4 regions of the Vibrio sp. C8 genome follow, and region 2 is predicted to be linked to each of the others. Evidence: predicted binding sites of a transcription regulator. Region 2 holds the regulator's gene; each other region holds the start of a gene.
The links. The regulator CRP, encoded in region 2, controls carbon source genes, mostly activating them, when cyclic AMP is high. The targets are predictions, from matches to a motif close to TGTGANNNNNNTCACA.
Positions count from the first base shown of each region.

Region 1: a site for CRP is predicted at 1,106-1,121, ahead of rppH (RNA pyrophosphohydrolase). Genes of this name have one in related genera too.
Region 3: a site for CRP is predicted at 1,787-1,802, ahead of malT (HTH-type transcriptional regulator MalT). Genes of this name have one in related genera too.
Region 4: a site for CRP is predicted at 1,692-1,707, ahead of udp (uridine phosphorylase). Genes of this name have one in related genera too.

Region 1 covers NZ_JBPAOE010000005.1:127,988-131,181, reverse strand. Annotated here, with positions in the region: gene mutH (DNA mismatch repair endonuclease MutH) at 1-640, opposite strand, end outside; gene rppH (RNA pyrophosphohydrolase) at 1,274-1,792, shown strand; gene ptsP (phosphoenolpyruvate--protein phosphotransferase) at 1,795-3,194, shown strand, end outside.
Region 2 covers NZ_JBPAOE010000033.1:111,226-114,419, reverse strand. Annotated here, with positions in the region: gene astD (succinylglutamate-semialdehyde dehydrogenase) at 1-385, shown strand, start outside; gene ACRQQK_RS14805 (2-oxoadipate dioxygenase/decarboxylase family protein) at 537-1,340, shown strand; gene crp (cAMP-activated global transcriptional regulator CRP) at 1,444-2,076, opposite strand; gene ACRQQK_RS14795 (phosphoribulokinase) at 2,320-3,189, opposite strand.
Region 3 covers NZ_JBPAOE010000022.1:371,664-374,857, forward strand. Annotated here, with positions in the region: gene ACRQQK_RS13000 (glycogen/starch/alpha-glucan phosphorylase) at 1-1,426, opposite strand, end outside; gene malT (HTH-type transcriptional regulator MalT) at 1,958-3,194, shown strand, end outside.
Region 4 covers NZ_JBPAOE010000004.1:114,336-117,529, forward strand. Annotated here, with positions in the region: gene moaC (cyclic pyranopterin monophosphate synthase MoaC) at 1-250, shown strand, start outside; gene moaD (molybdopterin synthase sulfur carrier subunit) at 247-492, shown strand; gene moaE (molybdopterin synthase catalytic subunit MoaE) at 494-949, shown strand; gene ACRQQK_RS02845 (CBS domain-containing protein) at 1,107-1,523, shown strand; gene udp (uridine phosphorylase) at 1,790-2,548, shown strand; gene ACRQQK_RS02855 (hypothetical protein) at 2,630-3,194, opposite strand, start outside.

The sequences.
Region 1 (3,194 bases), on a different contig from region 2:
TGGCGGTGAATTGGGTGCGAAGATAGAATCCGCGTGGAAGTGTGCGAATTGGCTTTCCATTTGCGCCGTAAGCTTCAGTTAATACTCTGCCGTTGGCTGCCTTTGGGCGAAGTTGCAGTACTTCTCCGTGCTTAGCGGTGATTTGCGAAACATTGCCCAGCACAATAAATTCCATTAACTCTTCCCAGTCTGCTTTTAGTTGCGCTTCTTCTTCCAAAGAGGGGCTCCAAATCAGCGGAGAGCCTACTCGTCTCTCTGCTAATGGGATTTCGCGCTCTCCTTCTACAGGGATCCAAAGTACGCGCGACAACTTGTTCCTCACATGGCTATTCTCCCAAGTGAGCCCGTGAACTCCGGTTAAGGGAGCAACGCAAACGAAGGTCGTCTCCAATGGTTTTCCACTGTAGCTGATAGGGATGCTTTTCAGTTCAATGCCTAGATCTTCAAAATCTTGTTGAGGTTTACTCCCCCCACTTGCACCTAAATGCCACTCCAGTAACTGACCAACCCAACCTTTGTCTTTTTTTAGATCAGGCGGAACAATCATGTTGGCTTCATCAGCTAACTGCTGAAAGTTCATTCCTGCTATTTGCCAAGCTCTTTCTAATAGCTCTTGTTCGCTTTTTGGTTCTGGTTTCATAGCCCGAGTTTGAATAATCTGATTTGATGATGAAAACGGCGATTGTAGCAAAAATATAGTGATAAAGGATCTTGATGGCAGAATGAACATAATGAGTAAATTATGATCTTTTCTTAAGTTATCCACAAAAAATACATTGAAGCAGGTGAAATAATACCTTCATGTATGAATAAACAGGGGTTTGTACAGTCATTTACCACTATGCTGACGTTATTTTCAGCTATTTTTTTTTAGTAGTGTGGATAACAGTGAGATTGGTTGATCTTTGACCTGCCTAAGTGATCAAAAAATAGAATGACTATCGTATTAAGTTGGTTATCAAAAAATTAATTTTAACTCTATGTTTATTAAGGGTTAAATCGTTTTTTCTATATTATTTGTCTGCTAGGTATTTATTGGGCTTATGTTTTTTTTACACAGTTCACTGTCTTCTTCACATGGTTATTCACAGAAAACGTGAATAAATGTGGTCTAGCTCTCACTCTTTTGTTGATAACTTATTTTTTGACTAAAAAGCATTCTATTAAGGGGTTGTCGACGATAAATCTCGTGTGAATCACACTAGTAAGTTTGCTCATATTGGGGATATGTGGAAAAATCAGAACAATTACAGATTTTACTAGAGGTTTGCCAGTGATAGATGGCGATGGTTACCGACTCAATGTAGGTATTGTGATTTGTAACAACCATGGTCAGGTATTCTGGGCGAAACGATACGGACAACATTCATGGCAGTTTCCTCAAGGGGGAATCGATGAAGGTGAGACTCCTGAGCAAGCGTTGTTCAGAGAGCTTTACGAAGAGGTTGGGTTAACAAAGAAAGATGTGAAAATCATTGCGACAAGCCGCCATTGGTTAAGATATAAATTACCAAAGCGCTTAGTTCGTTGGGATTCTCAACCTGTCTGTATTGGACAAAAACAGAAATGGTTCTTGCTACGTTTGGAAAGTGATGAATCGAAGATTAACATGCAACGTGGCAGTTCCCCTGAATTTGATGGTTGGCGCTGGGTGAGTTACTGGTACCCAGTGAGACAAGTGGTGTCTTTTAAGCGTGATGTATATCGTCGTGCAATGAAGGAATTTGCTTCATTAGCGATGCCGTTTAGAGAGCGGAAAGTTAAAGGTAAACGCAAAAATCGAAGAGGATAGACATGCTTTCTCAGCTAAGGGAGATAGTTGAACAGGTTTCAAAGGTTGAGAATGTCAATCAGGCATTAGATATCTTTGTAAAGCAAACGTGTAGCGCTATGGCAACAGAGTGCTGCACTGTCTATCTCGCTAATGAGGAAATGCAACGTTTAGAACTGATGGCAACTCAAGGCTTGAAGTTCAAAGGCGATAAAATTCACATCGGCTTTGAAGAGGGCCTTGTGGGGTTAGTCAAACGTTCAGCGGAACCGATTAACTTAGCAGAAGCGTCTAAGCACCCAAATTTCAAATACTTCAAACAATTGGGGGAAGAGGTTTACCATTCTTTCCTCGGCACTCCAATTATTTACCGCAAACAAGTACTTGGCGTACTGGTTGTTCAGCAAAAGTCTCCTCGCTCTTTTAGCGAGATGGAAGTTTCTTTCCTTGTCACGTTAGCGGCTCAGCTTGCGGTCATTGTCGCGCACGCTCAGACTCAGGGACAATGGTTGTTATCAAAGAAGAAGCAACATTCGATCTCAGGTGTCGCAGCCTCTTCAGGAGTTGCGATTGGCGAGTTTTGGTGGGATGACACTCAACCTCAACTTTCTGAAGTTTACCCTGCATCGACGTTAGATATCGATCGTGAACAAGAGTGGTTAGCGCTGGCGATTGAGAGTGCATTAGGCGATTTTCGCAAAATGCGCAAGAAGCTCGACAGTGACATCAACAAAGAAGCGCTGGCGATCTTCGATCTGTTTACGCACCTTTTGAATGACCCTATGTTGCGCAAAGATCTGAAAACTCAGATTCAAAAAGGTGATCGTGCTGATTGGGCGTTGCGACAAGTGGTGGAAAGTTATTCCAACCGCTTTGCTCGAATGTCAGATGTGTATCTCCGTGAACGAGCGCAAGACATTCGTGAGCTCGGTCAACGTCTATTGTTCTTTTTGCACAATACAGAGCAAGAACAACATCAGTTAGAACAACCTATTATCTTGGTGGTTCGTGAGCTAACTGCAACCATTCTGGCTGCTCTCCCTAAAGACAAATTATTAGCAGTTGTCTCTATTGAAGGGGCAGCTAACTCGCACGCGGCTATTTTGTCACGCGCGTTAGGTATTCCTGCTGTTATGGGGGTGTCTGTAAACCTTAAAGACATCAACGGTAAAACGGGTATCGTTGATGGCTACAGTGGCAAGATCTTTATTTCACCAGCAAAGTCGATTCTTTCTGAATATCGAGCGTTGGCGAATGAAGAGACTGAACTGTCAAAAATGGTCAATGACGTCATTGATCAACCTGCGATCACTCAAGATGGTGCCCACATCGAGTTGATGTTGAACTCGGGTCTTAGTGCCGATACTAATATTGCGATCAATAAAGGGGTCGACGGTGTCGGGTTATATCGAACTGAATTTTC
Region 2 (3,194 bases):
TCCGGGTATTGTTGATGTTACTGCTATCGCAGAGCTTCCTGATGAAGAGTACTTCGGCCCACTACTGCAATTGGTGCGCTACCAAACTCTAGAGCAAGCGGTTGAGCTGGCTAACGATACTCGCTTTGGTCTCTCTGCTGGCTTAGTGACAACAGAAGATGCGGAGTGGGAATACTTTGTTGACCATATTCGTGCCGGTATCGTGAACCGTAACCGTCAGCTAACGGGTGCAAGTGGTGATGCTCCATTTGGTGGTCCAGGTGCTTCGGGTAACTTACGTCCAAGTGCATTCTACGCTGCGGACTACTGTGCATACCCAATGGCGTCGATGGAAGGTTCTGCAACCGAGCTTCCGGCGACACTAAGCCCAGGTGTTGAGCTATAACAAAGTTATTCAGGCTTCATCGAAAGGTGAAGCCTGTTTGTCTAAAACTGAAAATCAATAACGACTTAAACTCGATAAACAGTAGTAATCTGCTTTATGTAACCTCTTTTTCCAATCCAATACGTCGTGTTCATGAAGCCAAGGAGGCAATATGACACCAGAAGTTCTGTTTCAATCATTGTGGAATGATTACATCACTCGCCTTTGCCCTTCTGCAGATAAAGTTCATCGCCTGTTAGAAGAAGGTGAAGCGCTAATCAATGACCATATTGCTTTGCGCACATTTAATGTTGCGCCGCTAGGTTTGGCGACGTTAGCAAAACCTTTCTTAGCCCTCGGATACAAAGATTGTGGTGACTATGTTTTTGAAAGCAAAAAACTGGTTGCAAAACACTTTGAACATCCGGATCCTCTTCAGCCAAAAGTATTCATCAGTGAACTGAAAGTTGAAGAGTGTTCACCACAGCTACAAGAGATCGTTGCGAAGTTGGTTGAGCAAGTCGATGCAACTAAGCTCGAAGGTGATGCATTCCTTTATGGTGGTCGTTTGTGGGACATTAGCTTTGCTGATTACCAGTTGCTAGCAGAAGAGAGCGAGTACGCTTCTTGGTTAGCGGCCCATGGTTATGGAGCGAACCACTTTACGGTTAACGTAAACCAGCTCAAGGCATTTACAGAAGTAAAACAAGTGAATGACCATTTACGTGGCGCAGGTTTTACTATCAATGAATCGGGCGGTGAAGTGAAAGGAACACCAGAAGTACTGCTTGAGCAGTCTTCAACTATGGCAGATAAAGTTCCAGTAGTATTCAGTGATGGTACTGAAACGGTACCTGGTGGCTTCTACGAGTTTGCTAAGCGTTATCCAATGGCAAACGGAGAGCTATATACAGGCTTCGTAGCTGCATCTGCAGATAAGATTTTCGAGAGTACCGATAGTAAATCTCTTGCTTAGTAGAGAGAGATAACTTACCGAGCTTTATGCATTCGTTAATAGAGCCGCAAAAAGAAAAGCCACCAGAAGGTGGCTTTTGAATTTTGTGTAATAGCGTTAGCTATTAACGAGTTCCGTACACAACGATAGTCTTACCGTGAGCTGAAATTAGGTTCTGCTCTTCAAGCATCTTCAGAATACGACCTACTGTCTCACGAGAACAGCCAACGATTTGACCGATTTCTTGACGAGTAATCTTGATCTGCATGCCGTCTGGGTGAGTCATTGCGTCAGGCTGTTTCGCTAGGTTAAGAAGCGTTTGTGCAATGCGGCCTGTTACGTCTAGGAACGCAAGGTCACCAACTTTCTGGCTTGTTACTTGTAGACGACGAGCCATTTGACCAGAAAGACGCATTAAAATATCTGGGTTAACTTGGATAAGCTGGCGGAACTTCTTAAATGAAATCTCTGCAACTTCACATGGAGATTTAGCTCGAACCCATGCTGTACGCTCTTGACCTTCTTCAAACAAGCCAAGTTCACCGATGAAATCACCTTGGTTTAGGTAAGAAAGGATCATTTCCTTTCCTTCTTCATCTTTAATCAGTACCGCAACAGAACCTTTAACAATGTAGTACAAAGTTTCTGCTTTCTCGCCCGCGTGAATCAGCGTGCTTTTTGAAGGGTACTTATGAATGTGACAATGTGAAAGAAACCACTCTAATGTTGGGTCGGTTTGAGGTTTACCTAGAACCATAATATCTCACTTCCTCTGCAGGGTACGCTTGCTGCTATCCATATTATTTAGCAAAGCTTAAAATAGGTTTACTAGAATAAGAGGACTTTATGGTCGCTGCAAGCTATCTTGTGTTTCGGTTAAGAATAGTATCCTTTTTCAGCGACATTTTCTTGATTTTAATCGTGTCCATACCTTGATTTTTTACGCAAAAATGTGCACATGGTCACGGTATCGGAACTAAACGCATAAACCTTGTTTCGATTAGCCAATTTTCCCCGTTTCAATAAGTTGCTGTAGGATTGGTCTTACGATTAATTCCATAGCAAAACTCATTTTTCCTCCCGGAACCACAATGGTGTTATGGCGGGACATAAAAGAGCCATCGATCATTGCAAGTAGATATGGGAAGTCGACATTTTTAATGCCACGTAGGCGAATGACTACAAAACTTTCGTCCAGACTAGGGATGCCTTTGGCATTCAGTGGGTTGGATGTGTCTACAGTTGGAACTCGTTGAAAGTTAATATGCGTGCGTGAAAATTGTGGTGTGATGTAATTGAGATAGTCATCCATTGAGCGGACGATAGAATCCATCACGGCTTCGCGCGAGTGTCCCCGATCGCGAGTATCACGGACGTACTTTTGAATCCATTCAAGGTTAACAATAGGTACCATGCCAATCAGGAAATCGACATGCTGCGCCACATTAACCTCACCATCTACCACACCGCCATGTAACCCTTCATAGAAGAGTACGTCTGTACTGGTTGGAAGCTCTTGCCATGGAGTAAATGTTCCGGGCATTTGATTGTAGGGAACTGCCTCGTCAAAGGTATGCAGATAGCGTCGGATTTGGCCTGTACCTGCTTTTCCGTATTGACGGAAAAATTCGCTCAAAGCGCCAAAGTCGTTGGCTTCTGGACCGAAGTAGCTGATATGACGACCCTGCTCTCGGGCCTTGCGGATTTCAATATCCATTTCTGGACGAGTGAAACGGTGAAAGCTATCACCTTCAACCCAAGCGGGTTTAACACTCATCATATTGAACATTTTACGGAATGCTTCTGACGTTGTAGTAGTGCCTGCACCTGATGAACCGGTTACGGCAATAATTGGGTGTTTTGCTGACATGACTA
Region 3 (3,194 bases), on a different contig from region 2:
ACCAACGACGAGGAGTAATACCGTTGGTAACATTCTGTAGACGACTCGGATACAACTCGTTGAACTCAGGGAACAGGTCACGTTTTACTAACTCTGAGTGCAGAGCGGCAACACCGTTTACAGCGTAAGAACCTACTACACAAAGGTTTGCCATACGCACCATGCGATGGAAGCCTTCTTCAATAATTGACAGTTTCTGTTGTTTAGAAACATCACCAGGCCATTTCGCACGAACTTCCTGCATAAAGCGATGGTTGATTTCGTAAATGATTTCCATATGACGAGGAAGTAGTCGCTGAATCAAAGACTCGCTCCAAGTTTCCAATGCTTCTGGCAACAAGGTGTGGTTGGTGTAAGCGAATGTCTTAGAACAGATGTTCCAAGCTGCTTCCCAAGATAGACCGCGCTCATCCACCAAAATACGCATCAATTCAGGAATTGCGATGGTTGGGTGAGTGTCGTTAAGCTGAATAGTCTCTTTCTTCGGTAAGTCTTCCAGCGTAAAACCAGCACCTTCATGACGACGAAGAATGTCACGTACCGATGCCGCACTGTGGAAGTACTGCTGCATCAGACGCAGTGTTTTACCTTTCTCATGGTTGTCGTTCGGGTAAAGCACTTTAGTAATGTTGCCCGCATCAATCAGTGAGTGCTGAGCTTCGAAGTAGTTACCGTTGTTAAAGCTCTCTAGTGAAAATGGTGCAATGGCACGACATTCCCAAAGGCGCAGTGGATAAACAGTATCGCTTTGGTAGCCCACAATTGGTAAATCCCAAGGCATCGCTTGCACTAACATGCCCGGAACCCATTTACGTACTTCTTTACCGTTTTCATGGGTCACTTCAACGTGGCCGTAGAAACCGATTTCTTGTTTCAGTTCAGGGCGTGCGATTTCCCAAGGGTAACCTTCGATACCACACCAAGCATCTGGCGCTTCTTTCTGATGACCTTGCTCAAAAGACTGTTTGAATAAGCCATATTCGTAGTGAAGACCGTAACCTACTGTTGGGTATTCTTGAGCAGCACATGAATCCATGAAACACGCAGCAAGACGACCAAGGCCACCGTTACCCAATGAAGGGTCGCGCTCTTCTTCCAACAAATCCGTTAAGTTTTGGCCTAATTCCGCCATCGCCTCAGAAACCTGTTCATAAAGGCCCATGCTAATCAAGTTATTACCTGTCAAACGACCAATCAGGAACTCAAGAGATAGGTAGTTCAAGCTTTTCGCATTGACGATACGTTCGTCTTGCTCTGTTTCAAGCATGTCGAACGTTGTTAATTCTGCTAGAGCATGACCCATAGCCAAATACCAAGAGCGGCTAGAAGCATGTTCAACTGTGGTCGCGTATGTCGCGGTAAGATTACGCTTTACGTTCGCTTGGAACGCTACTTTATCAAACGTTTTCTGTTGCGTAGGTTTCATCGAGAAATCTCTCTTATCAGTTCTAATTCATCTGTGCCATATCCTGCCCGTACAACAAAATGTAAACATCCTCCCAAGTTGTCATGAGTTTAGGAGGAGGAGTGAGGGCGTAGAGGGTGTAGCACTTAAGTCGGAGTGATCAATCTCTCATTGATTGTCCAATACTCGAGATTCTGAGTGATTGAGATCACAACGACTGCCTCAATAACCTTAGACGGGGTTTAAACAGCTAGGATATTCAAGCAGTGAACCTTTTGCTCATAATGTATACTTCGTCACACTAAAATTATCGTTTTTACTCAAATTACATAAAATTTCGTACAACCCACCAACCAAAAAATCGGATACCCCTAGAATTTTCTTGATCTAAATCACAAATTAGGGGCGTAGTCAGCTTAAGAATGTGAATAGTGCGAAATTCGAGAAAAGGATCAATAAACGTAGTGAAAAACTTCAAGTAACATCGTTGCCATAAAAGTGACAGAGATCTCTGTTTTCACCTCCTACTATTTGATCGAAGGGAAATCAAGAATGTGGATACCTTCTAAACTGACGCGCCCTGGGCGTCTACACAACGCCATTGTTCGCCCAAGAGTGCTGGACATTTTGCATAACGCCACTTGCTATAAGCTAGTGCTATTTCGCTCCCCTGCAGGCTATGGAAAAACCACCATGGCTGCTCAGTGGCTTGCCGATAAACCTCATGTTGGTTGGTACAGCATTGACGATAGTGACAATGATCCTTTCCGTTTCTTGAACTATTTTCTACAAGCGATCAATAAAGCAACGGATCAAAGTTGCCCGAATGCGCAAAAACTGGCGGAAAAGCGTCAGTTCTCTTCGATTCATTCACTGTTTAGTGAAGTGTTCACCGAAATGGCGCACTACCATCAAGAGTGCTATGTGGTGCTGGATGACTATCATCTTCTGTCTGATGACGAAATACATGAAGCGATGCGCTTTTTCATCAAACATATGCCAGACAACATGACCTTAGTGGTAACCAGCCGTGCAGCTCCACCTTTGGGCACGGCTAACCTTCGTGTACGCGATTTAATGATTGAAATTGGTAACGAACTGCTGGCATTCGACACCGAAGAAACCACCCGTTTCTTTAATCAGCGAGTTACCGACGGCGTAGACGACTCTACAGCAAACAGCTTACGTGATTACGTGGAAGGCTGGCCTTCAGCGTTGCAACTTATTGCGCTGCAAGCGCAATATCAAAAACGAACGCTGGAACAAAGCGTGGAGTCCGTTTCTCACTTCAATCACGCACATTTGTGGGATTACTTGGTTGAAGAAGTATTTGACCTTCTCGACAACGAAACTCGTCAATTCCTTATGCAGTGTTCAGTATTGGAACATTTCAACGATTCTTTAGTCACCGCACTGACCAAGCGTGACGATGCGTTAAGCATGATTGAATCGCTTAACCGTTTTGGCTTGTTTATCTACCCGTTAGAAGGCGAACACAACTGGTATCGCTTCCACAATTTGTTTGGTGAATTCCTTGCTCACCAGCGTCTAGCGCGCATTCCACAGCAAGAGCACGATTTACACCGCGAAGCTTCACTGGCTTGGTTAGAAATGTCTAACCCGCACCAAGCTTTGCGTCATGCCAAAATCGCTCAGGATACCGATTTACTCGCCACTATTTTAAGCAAACACGGCTGGAGCATGTTCAACCAAGGCGAATTGGAGATGTTGGAGTCTTCAATCAACCAGCTTTCTTCTAATCAGCTTTATAGCGAACCTAAGCTCTGCA
Region 4 (3,194 bases), on a different contig from region 2:
CCCGTTATTGCTTTCAAAAGTCGAAGTTCAGCTAGAAGCGATTGAATCGGAAAACAAGGTTCGTATCGAATCAGTATGTAAACTCGCTGGCAAAACCGGTGTTGAAATGGAAGCGCTAACCGCGGCTTCAGTTGCAGCACTGACGATTTACGACATGTGTAAAGCGGTGCAGAAAGATATGGTAATCGGGCAAATTCGCTTGTTAGAGAAGACGGGCGGTAAATCGGGTCATTTTAAGGTAGATGTATGATTAGTGTTTTGTTTTTTGCCCAAACAAGAGAATTAGTGGACTGCGATGGTTTGTCACTTGAGCATGAGTTTGATTCGGTTGAAGCATTGCGAGCACATCTTGCGGCTCAATCGGACAAATGGGCGCTGGCATTAGAATCCGGCAAATTGTTGGCTGCGGTTAACCAATCAATTGTACCGATGGAATCTGAACTTAAAGATGGCGATGAAGTGGCTTTCTTCCCACCGGTAACTGGAGGTTAATATGAACAGCTATGTATCGGTTCAGGTAGACGATTTCAGTGTCGCTCAAGAGTATGAAGCGCTTTCATCGGGTACAGATGCGGGTGCGGTCGTGACTTTCATAGGTAAAGTTCGTGACATGAACTTAGGTGACCATGTGACAGGGCTGCATTTAGAGCATTATCCGGGTATGACGGAGAAATCTCTTAACGAAATCTGTGATGAAGCGAAATCACGCTGGCCATTATTGCAGTTGAGATTAATTCACCGTATTGGTGATTTAGATATCGGCGATCAAGTTGTCTTCGTCGGTGTTAGCAGCGCTCATCGCTCGGCTTCTTTTGAAGCGTGTGAATTTGTCATGGACTATTTAAAGACCAAAGCCCCTTTTTGGAAAAAGGAGCGCACAACCGATGGCACTCGCTGGATTGATTCAAGAGATTCAGATGCCAAAGCTGCTCAGCGTTGGGTGAAGTAGAGTTATCGCTGTTCCAAAGGTAAGAACGATAGAGATTTTTACATAGTCACAGGTTGCAACAATCAAAAAATTGGTGAATCCCATTTAGTAAAATCAAGAAATTAGTCAACACTTAGATTAACAGCTACCTTTAAATAAGGAACCTAAGGAGACTGAAATGGATTCACTAAAAGTAAAAGATTACATGACCGTTAAAGCGGTGACCTTTACTCCTGATATGCCTTTGTCTGCTGCGCTCGATAAAGTGATTCGTTCCGATCACTTGGGTGGGCCTGTTATTGATGATAAAGAACGCGTAATTGGCTTCCTTTCAGAACAGGACTTGCTCGATAAACTGGTCAAAGTGAGTTACTTCTGTCAGGACACACATATTGTCAGTGACTGCATGTATAAAGAAGTGCTCTCTGTCTCTCCGGAAATGTCGATCATTGAGTTGGCCGATATGATGAAAGTCGGAAAGCCTAAAGTTTACCCTGTTATTGATAATGGCAAGCTGGTAGGGATTATTACGCGGCGTGATGTGTTAAGAGCAATAGGTAAAAACTTAGCCAATTGTTTTAAACATCAAGTTTAAAAAGCAACCTACTCATTCCATACCATCAATGTGATTTTCTCTCCCCAAAGCACAGTTAAGCGCTGTGCTTTTGAGTTTTCCCATCAGCGCACATATTAGCCATTTATTAGATAACGAGTGATATGTGTCACTTAAATGTGAAACAGATACCCATATTGCTTTTAATGATGTGACTCTTATCACTCTATGGCTTTTAATACTGAGCTAAAGTTGTCCTGTACCTATTTATATTTATGAGCTGAATAAGCCGCATGAAGGAGCAACCTATGTCTCAAGCAGTATTCCACCTTGGTGTTACCGAAGCTGATCTTAATGGCGCAACGTTAGCGATCATTCCTGGTGATCCAGCGCGTGTACAAAAAATTGCAGAGTTAATGGATAACCCAGTATTTCTTGCAAGCCACCGTGAATACACGCTTTATCGCGCAGAGCTTGATGGCAAGTCGGTTGTAGTTTGTTCTACTGGTATCGGTGGCCCTTCAACTTCTATTGCTGTAGAAGAGTTAGCTCAGCTAGGTGTTCGTAGCTTCTTGCGTGTAGGCACAACAGGTGCAATTCAACCACACGTTAATGTTGGTGACATGATTGTAACCACTGGTTCTGTTCGTCTTGATGGCGCAAGCCTTCACTTTGCTCCAATGGAGTTCCCAGCTGTTCCTGATTTTGATGTTGCCATTGCGATGAAACAAGCAGCGGAAGAGAGCGGAGCGACAGTTCACATGGGCATTACTGCTTCAAGCGATACTTTCTACCCTGGCCAAGAACGTTATGACACATTCACAGGTCGTGTTGTTAAGCGTTTCCAAGGTTCAATGAAAGAATGGCAGGAAATGGGCGTACTAAACTTTGAAATGGAATCAGCAACTCTGCTTACTATGTGTGCAAGTTCTGGTTTGAAAGCAGGTTGTGTCGCTGGTGTTATCATCAACCGTACTCAAAAAGAAATTCCAGATCATGCAACTTTGAAAGAGACAGAAGCTCGTTCAATCAAAGTGGTCGTAGAAGCTGCTCGTAAGATGCTTTAATTCTCTTTATTCGCAGCTTAACTGCGTAGAGAATGCTTGAATTTAAACGCCATACTGTTCGCAGTATGGCGTTTTCGTTTATTAAGCGACGACCAGTTTAGGCAAAGGGATGTAAAGACTCTCACTGACATCCGCCAGCATTTGGTCATAAACGTGCGCAATGCTCAGCGAGACATCTGAAGTCAGTTGATATAGCTGCTCCTGAGGAATATCAAAGGCTGGATTCTCGTGCAGCTCGCTTAGTATATGCATTGCTTTTGAACAGGCCGGTGATGCAATGGACAACGGGCTGATCAACGCCAATTGATTCAGTTTGCGGCGTAATAGGTCACAGTAATGACGCAAACGCGCTGAACCATCTTGAGTATGCATATCTTCAATTGAAATACGTAGCTGGGTTAGAGTATCCATAGAGTCAATCACTTGCTGCCAATTCATATGGTACTCATCACTCAAATCCTCTCGGCTTGACTCTACCAACCAAGCCAACATTACTTCGTCCATCAAAAACATACAGTGTCGAATAGCTTTGCCGTGCATCATTTGGTTGCGTGCAATGCTTCTGTCCTGCCAGTTATTCATCAGAGCTTTCAATTTAAGTTGCAGTACTCGATACATAGGTTTGTTATCGAAATGCGATGTTGAA